Regions from separate parts of the Caloramator sp. CAR-1 genome, predicted to be linked through region 2. Evidence: riboswitches for the same ligand, from Rfam matches in the RefSeq annotation. Region 2 holds a riboswitch; the other holds the start of a gene.
What was found. A riboswitch is a leader RNA that binds a small molecule or an ion and turns the genes downstream of it on or off. The one in region 2 is predicted to bind thiamine pyrophosphate.
Positions count from the first base shown of each region.

Region 1: another riboswitch for thiamine pyrophosphate. It lies ahead of thiT (energy-coupled thiamine transporter ThiT); the one in region 2 lies ahead of thiS (sulfur carrier protein ThiS).

Region 1 is NZ_JAUONW010000026.1:38,619-42,042, forward strand. It holds gene Q3V94_RS07985 (amino acid permease) at 1-1,324, shown strand, start outside; gene thiT (energy-coupled thiamine transporter ThiT) at 1,358-1,987, opposite strand; TPP riboswitch at 2,016-2,117, opposite strand; gene Q3V94_RS07995 (ATP-binding protein) at 2,169-3,032, opposite strand; partial or broken gene Q3V94_RS08000 (UPF0236 family protein) at 3,229-3,424, opposite strand, start outside.
Region 2 is NZ_JAUONW010000022.1:71,922-75,345, reverse strand. It holds gene Q3V94_RS07035 (ABC transporter ATP-binding protein) at 1-1,289, opposite strand, end outside; TPP riboswitch at 1,651-1,764, shown strand; gene thiS (sulfur carrier protein ThiS) at 1,843-2,034, shown strand; gene Q3V94_RS07025 (thiazole synthase) at 2,027-2,803, shown strand; gene thiH (2-iminoacetate synthase ThiH) at 2,805-3,424, shown strand, end outside.

The sequences.
Region 1 (3,424 bases), on a different contig from region 2:
TCCATCATGGGTATTGGTATCATTGTTATTCTTCTTCCCATTATCAATTATGATGGCAGAACTTGCATCAGCAAACCAAGATAAGGAAGGCGGAATTTATACTTGGATTGAGAGCGTTCTTGGTCCAAAGTGGGCCTTCATTGGAACATGGTCCTACTTCGTTGCTAATTTATTTTATCTACAAATGGTTTTTGCAAGGATACCAGTTTCAACTTCATGGGCAATATTTGGTGAAAACAGATTCAATGACCAAAACGCATATCTTCTTCCTTACTTGAGCGTTATTCTTGCAATAATACTAACTTATATCGCAACAACAGGAGTTAAGAAGTTCTCAAAGCTTGCTGACTTTGGTGGAAAATTCACTATTGCAGCAACAGTAGTATTTATTCTCTTTGCCTTTGTTGGGCTTTTGGTTGGTAAACCCTCAGCAACTCAATTTACAGTTGAAAACACCATTCCAAAGTTTGATACAGGCTATTTTGCAACCTTCTCATGGCTTCTTTTTGCTGTTGCCGGTGCTGAAGTTGCAGGAACTTATATTAAAGACGTTGATAATCCAAAGAAGACATTCCCAAAGGCAGTTATCATCGCAACTGTTCTTATAGCTTTAGCTTACGTTATAGGTTCTGTTGCTGTATGCCTTGTTATATCACCTGAAGCTCTTCAAGAGGCTAACCTTAAGAACGCAGGTTATGTGGTATATCAGACACTTGCACAAAACTTTGGAATAAACGGCAAGATTGTAGTTCAAATATATGCAGCTATCCTTACTATAACATCTATCGCTGCATATATTGTATGGATTGAATCACCAATTAGGGCTATGTTTGCTGAAGTTCCAGAGGGAACCTTCCCAAAATTCTTAACTGAAAAGGATGAAAACGGAACATTAAAGAAGGCTCTTTGGGCTCAATGTGCCCTTGTTATCATAATGATTATAGTCCCACTATTAGGACTTGACTCAATCGATGCCTTCTTTAGAATATTAACTGACCTTTCATCGTTATCGCTTGTTGTTCCTTATATAGTTTTAATTGCAGCGTATATAGTATTTAGATTAAAAGGTAAAGAAGCTCCATTTACATTCTTTAAGTCCAACACAACGGCTATGATTTTCTCATGGATAGCTCTTATCTTAAGCATTGCAGGATTCTTCGGTGCAGGACTTGACTATGTAATGGGATCAGAAACTACAAAGGAAGCTGCAATCCTAATCTTTAAGACCTATGGTGGTCCTGTAATCCTAATAATTTTAGGATATGTATTAGTATTCTTTACAAGACTTGCTAATAAAAACGCTTCAAAAACTCAATCTATGTAATAAAAACTCCTCTAGGTGTCCTAGAGGAGTTTTTTAGCTTACGGCTTGCTGCTTTATCTTTTCTATGGCATTTTTAAATTGAGGAACTAAGGATATTAAAAGGCAAAGTAAAAGATCCGGCCCTAAATAACTTATGTTATAAACAATTGAATACCATAGCGGGTTCATCCCCTCCGGTGCATAGCTTGCAAAGAAAATAGCCCCAGATATTATATGAAAAATCATCCTTGAAATTCCACCTATTATTAAAGCTATGCTAAAGTTTTTTCTATAAAGTCCTGCAAGCCCAAGGGCAGCAAAGGCAAGGGGATAATCTACTATAACCTGTGCCCAATGAACTATATACTGGTCTTGAATAAACTGCAATATTCCATAGGCAGCACCAGCAATAAGTCCATCCTTATAGCCAAAAATATAAGCAAAAAGCATTATTGGAATCATGCTGCCTAGGGTTATTGTCCCTCCCTGGGGCATCTGCAGAAATTTAATATAGGATAAAACAAAGGACATGGCAATTAAAAGGCTTGCATAGGTAAGTTTCTTTGCCGACATCTTTTCCTTGGATCTTGACATAGCTAGTCCAATACCTACCAAGATAATAATTAAAACCCAAGAAGTCAATGTTATTTTTGAAATGCTTTTAAAGATGTTTAAAAATTGCATAAAAAAACCTCCTTTTAGCCGACGCAAAAGGAGTTAGGCTTCGCTTCCCTTCGCTGGCATTACCCAGTTCAGGTTCTAAGGGTCGAAGGCTATGCCTTCCTCTCAGCACGTGGCTCCCCTAGCGATCGGCAAATTTTTATTCAGTTAATTATATGATACACTTTAAAATTATATACGTCAATCATTCTTTGTCATAAAAATCTAGAAAGGAATACTTTTGTCCTCCCTTTTGCCAACCTATTATGCTATCTAGATTTACGTTTTGAGCTGCCTTAAATATCGACTTTTCAACGTCTTCAAAGTCCTTTTTAAGGTTATTTATAAGCTCTTTAATTTCATATCTCTTATTTCCTATTTTCTTAGCAGCCACCATGCAGGCACAATTTAAAGGCCATATTCCTGCGTATTTTGTAAACTGCTCTATATAACGCTCTTCAATATAATACATAGGCCTTATAAGTTCCATCCCTTCAAAGTTTTGTGCCTTTAATTTAGGCATCATGGTTTTAAAATTCCCTGAGTATAAAACGTTTAAAAGGATTGTTTCAATAACATCATTATAATGGTGACCTAAGGCAAGCTTGTTACACCCAATCTCCTTGGCCTTATTATATAAAGCTCCCCTTCTCATCCTTGCACACATGTAACAAGGATAGTCCTTGGCAATTCTGTCTACAACTTCAAATATCTTCCCATCGAATATGTGGGCAGGAATGTTTAAATAATTTAAATTATCTATAAGAAGCTTTTTAATATCGGGATGGTATCCTGGGTCCATAACTATAAACTCAACTTCAAACTTTGCCTTTGAATGGTTTTTAAATTCCTGAAAGAGCTTTGCCATAAGAAGGCTATCTTTACCCCCTGATATCGCAACCGCAACCTTATCTCCATCCTTTATAAGTTGAAAATCCTTAATTGCCCTTACAAAGGGTGAATAGATTTTGTGCCTAAATTTTGTTATTATGGCCCTTTCTATTTCGGCTAAGGGTTTTCTTTCTGATTCTGGAATTAAAACAGGGCAATTGCTCTGAATGCTATTCATATAATCACCTCAACTACTTCGTATCTATCTTTAGCTTTTCCTTCTAGGCATTCTTTTATATATTATATTACATTATATCCTCCTTTCAAATATATTTTTGTGATATACTTCGATAGTGTCAAGATATTGTAGGTTAATTTTTATAGACAACCCCTTAAATTAGCTAGTTTCAAGGCGTTTGTTAAATTTAAAAAACTTAAATTATATTTTCATATTTTATTGATTTTAATATCCTGTAAATTGGCGTTACTTTCCCTATGTTCAATATCGTTATATTATTCATAACTTCACGTGAAGATTTATTTATCTTTCTTATCGCTTCTTTTATTTTCTTCTTACTTACCTTGAAGGCTTTTTCATCTTCCTTAAACACACTTATTTCCCTTAAATTT
Region 2 (3,424 bases):
ACTCCGATTTTTTGTCTTATAAATGACTTTGATATATCTTTAAGTTCTATCCCATCTATTTTTATTGAACCTTTTTTGTAGTCGTAAAGCCTCAATAAAAGGGATATTATTGTTGATTTTCCTGAACCTGTGGAGCCAAAGAAGGCTACCGTTTGTCCTGCTTCAATTTTAAAAGAAATATCCTTTAAAACATAATTTTTATCATCAAATCCAAAGGTTACGCTGCTAAATTCGATATTCCCCTTGATTTCAATATCTTTAATTCCTTCATCAAGGTTTTCCCTATCCTGAGTTAGTATTTCGTGTATTCTTGAAAGGGATATGGTCATTTTGCCCATGTCGGAAAGAATTCTTCCCATCTGCCTTACAGGCCAAAGGAGCATTCCTTCATAGCTGACAAAAACGAGCAAGGTTCCTATGGTGATTTTGCCATTTGCAGCAAAGTATGAGCCAATAAGAACCACAAGGGCAGTTTGAATCATACAAAGGCAGTCTGAAAAGGACCAATAGTTTGCAAAAAGCTTTATAAGATTATAGGTAAGGTCCCTGTAGGTTTTGTTTTTTTCTGCAAATTTTTTAATCTCAAACTCTTCCCTTGCAAAGGCCTTTACAACTCTAATTCCTGTTATGTTTTCTTGAATTACCGTTGAAAGTTCAGCCTCTGCCTCATCGCTTCTTTTAAATTGCCTTTGAACCCTTGTAAAAAACCAAAGGGCAAAGGCGAAGATAATAGGAACTATTAATGTCGCAACAAGGGCAAATTTTACATCCAAAGAAAACATTATGATGAGTATAAGGCTAAGAAGTATAACTGTCCTTCCTATTTCAACAAACTGGTTTGCTAAAAAATTTCTTATGGTTTCAACGTCGGAGGTGCATCTTTGTATTATTTCCCCCGATGGATATTTTGAGTAAAATTCATATTTTGCCCTAAGTATTGTTTCGTATAGACTGTCCTTAAACCTCTTTGCTATGTTTTCTGAGGCTTGGCTTGACCATTTCCCTTTAAGATAAAGAAATAATGCGTTAAGTAGGGTAAGTAGTATTACCAAAAGCCCCATAATCCATAGATTTTTTAGAATGTAATCTCTACCACCTAAAGAATCTACTAAGTTTATCATTAGTTTAGATGTCATAGGCTTTGTTCCGATTATCGAGTCAACGGTTAGTTTTATAATAAGGGGAATAAGGACGGAGAATAAAGCCGAAAGACCCGTTGCAATTATTGAGGCAATGTATTTTAGCCTAAAGCCCTTTGAAAAATCAATTAATAGTCGATATTTCCTCATGTCATCACCTTCCTTTAAACATAAAAAGGCCATGGGATAGCACACCCATGGCCTAGATTACTTAATATTTTTTAGGGCAATATACGCGAAGGCATAGGTTGCACTATCTTTTTATTTTTAGTATTAAATTTAATTTTTAAACTTCCTATAAACATTAACATCTGTGCAACCTCCCTTCATAAATATTTCTTTTTATAGTATAAAATAATTTTTAAAAAATTTCAACAATTTTTTGATATAATGCCATAAGTTGCTATGTGTTATAAGAAAATTATGGAAATGTCAAAAAGTCAAAATGTCAAGAGGCAGGCACTTTACATTTTATAATTTTTTGAATTATAATAATTTTAGAAAACTAAATAAAGGACACTGGGGGAGATGGACGAGGCCATCTGAGAGTAAGGTCCGATGAAACCTTAGACCCTTTGAACCTGATCTGGATTATACCAGCGTAGGGAAGTGGGAAAATATGCACTACTCTATTTTGCTGGGTAGTGCTTTTTTGCACTACCTTTACGCTGGGGTAGTGCAATTTTTTTTAAGGAGGGAGATAATGGCATTTTTAAACGATGAAAGGATTAGTTTTAATGGGACGGTTTTAGAACTTTTAAAAAGGGAGGGATATGATGAAAAAAAGGTTGTTGTTTTACTCAATGGTGAGATCTTAAAAAGAGACCTTTGGGATGAGGTTTTCTTGAAGGAAGAGGATTATTTAGAAGTTGTAAGTTTTGTTGGAGGTGGTTAATGTGTCTTTTGTAATTGGTGGAAAAACTATTAATTCAAGGCTTTTTGTAGGGACAGGAAAGCTTCCAAGTTATGAAATGATAAAAGATATAATTAGGGAAGCCCAAATAGATGTTGTTACAGTTGCTGTAAGAAGGGCCCATAGAGGTGGAGAAAGAGAAAACATTTTGGATTATATTCCAAAGGAAACCATAATAATGGTAAATACATCCGGAGCAAGGGATTATAAGGAGGCTGTAAAGATAGCTTTAATCGGTAGGGAACTTACAAATTCTAATTGGATAAAGGTAGAAATAGAGGCTGATACTAAATATCTTTTGCCTGATAATGAAGAAACCATTAAGGCCTGTGAAATATTAGTTAAGGAGGGGTTTAACGTTTTCCCTTATATTTCCCCGGATCTTATAGTTGCTAAAAAACTTGAGGATATTGGAGTTAGTGCAGTAATGCCTCTTGGTTCACCTATTGGAACCAACAAAGGATTGGTGGCAAAGGAGCTTTTAAAGGCTATAATAAATGAAGTAAAAATTCCAGTCATAGTAGATGCAGGAATAGGAAGGCCCTCCCATGCGGCAGAGGCTATGGAACTTGGAGCCGAAGCTTGCCTTATAAACACCGCTATTGCAACAGCAAAGGATCCTATTAAAATGGCAAAGGCCTTTAAGATGGCGATAGATGCAGGAAGGCTAGCTTGTGAAGTAGGAGTTTTAAAGGAAAGGGAATATGCCGATGCATCATCACCTTTAACGGGATTTTTAAGGGGTGTTTAATATGTTTAATTTTGAAGAAATAGCCCGTCTTTATGAAGAAAATAAAAGCAAACCTTCAAGGGAGGAAGCTATTGAAATTTTAAATAAGGAGGATTTATCCGATAAGGACTATATTAAACTTTTAAACTGCGATGCTTTAGATATATTAGAGGTGGCAGCGAGGAAGGCAAAAAGGCTTACAGAAGCTTATTTTGGTAAAAACATATTTTTATATATTCCTCTTTATATCTCAAATTATTGTTCATCTGGTTGTATTTATTGTGGGTATTCATGTTTTAACAAAATAGAGAGAAGAAGGCTCAGCTTAGATGAAGTTGAAGATGAGATGCTGGCTATAAAGAGAAAAGGATTTAACAGCATATTACTTTTAACGGGGGAGGATGATACAAAGGAGGGGTTTGAATATTTAAAATCGGCTATAAAAATTGCAAAAAAACATTTTCCTGAAATTTTCATTGAAACAGGTCCTTTATCCTTTGAAGGATATAAGGAACTTGTAGATGAGGGACTAGTTGGGGTTACTTTATACCAAGAAACCTATGACTTAAATACCTATGAAGCTGTCCATTTAATAGGAAGGAAAAGGAATTTTGTTAAAAGGTTAAATGCCATTGAGGAGGC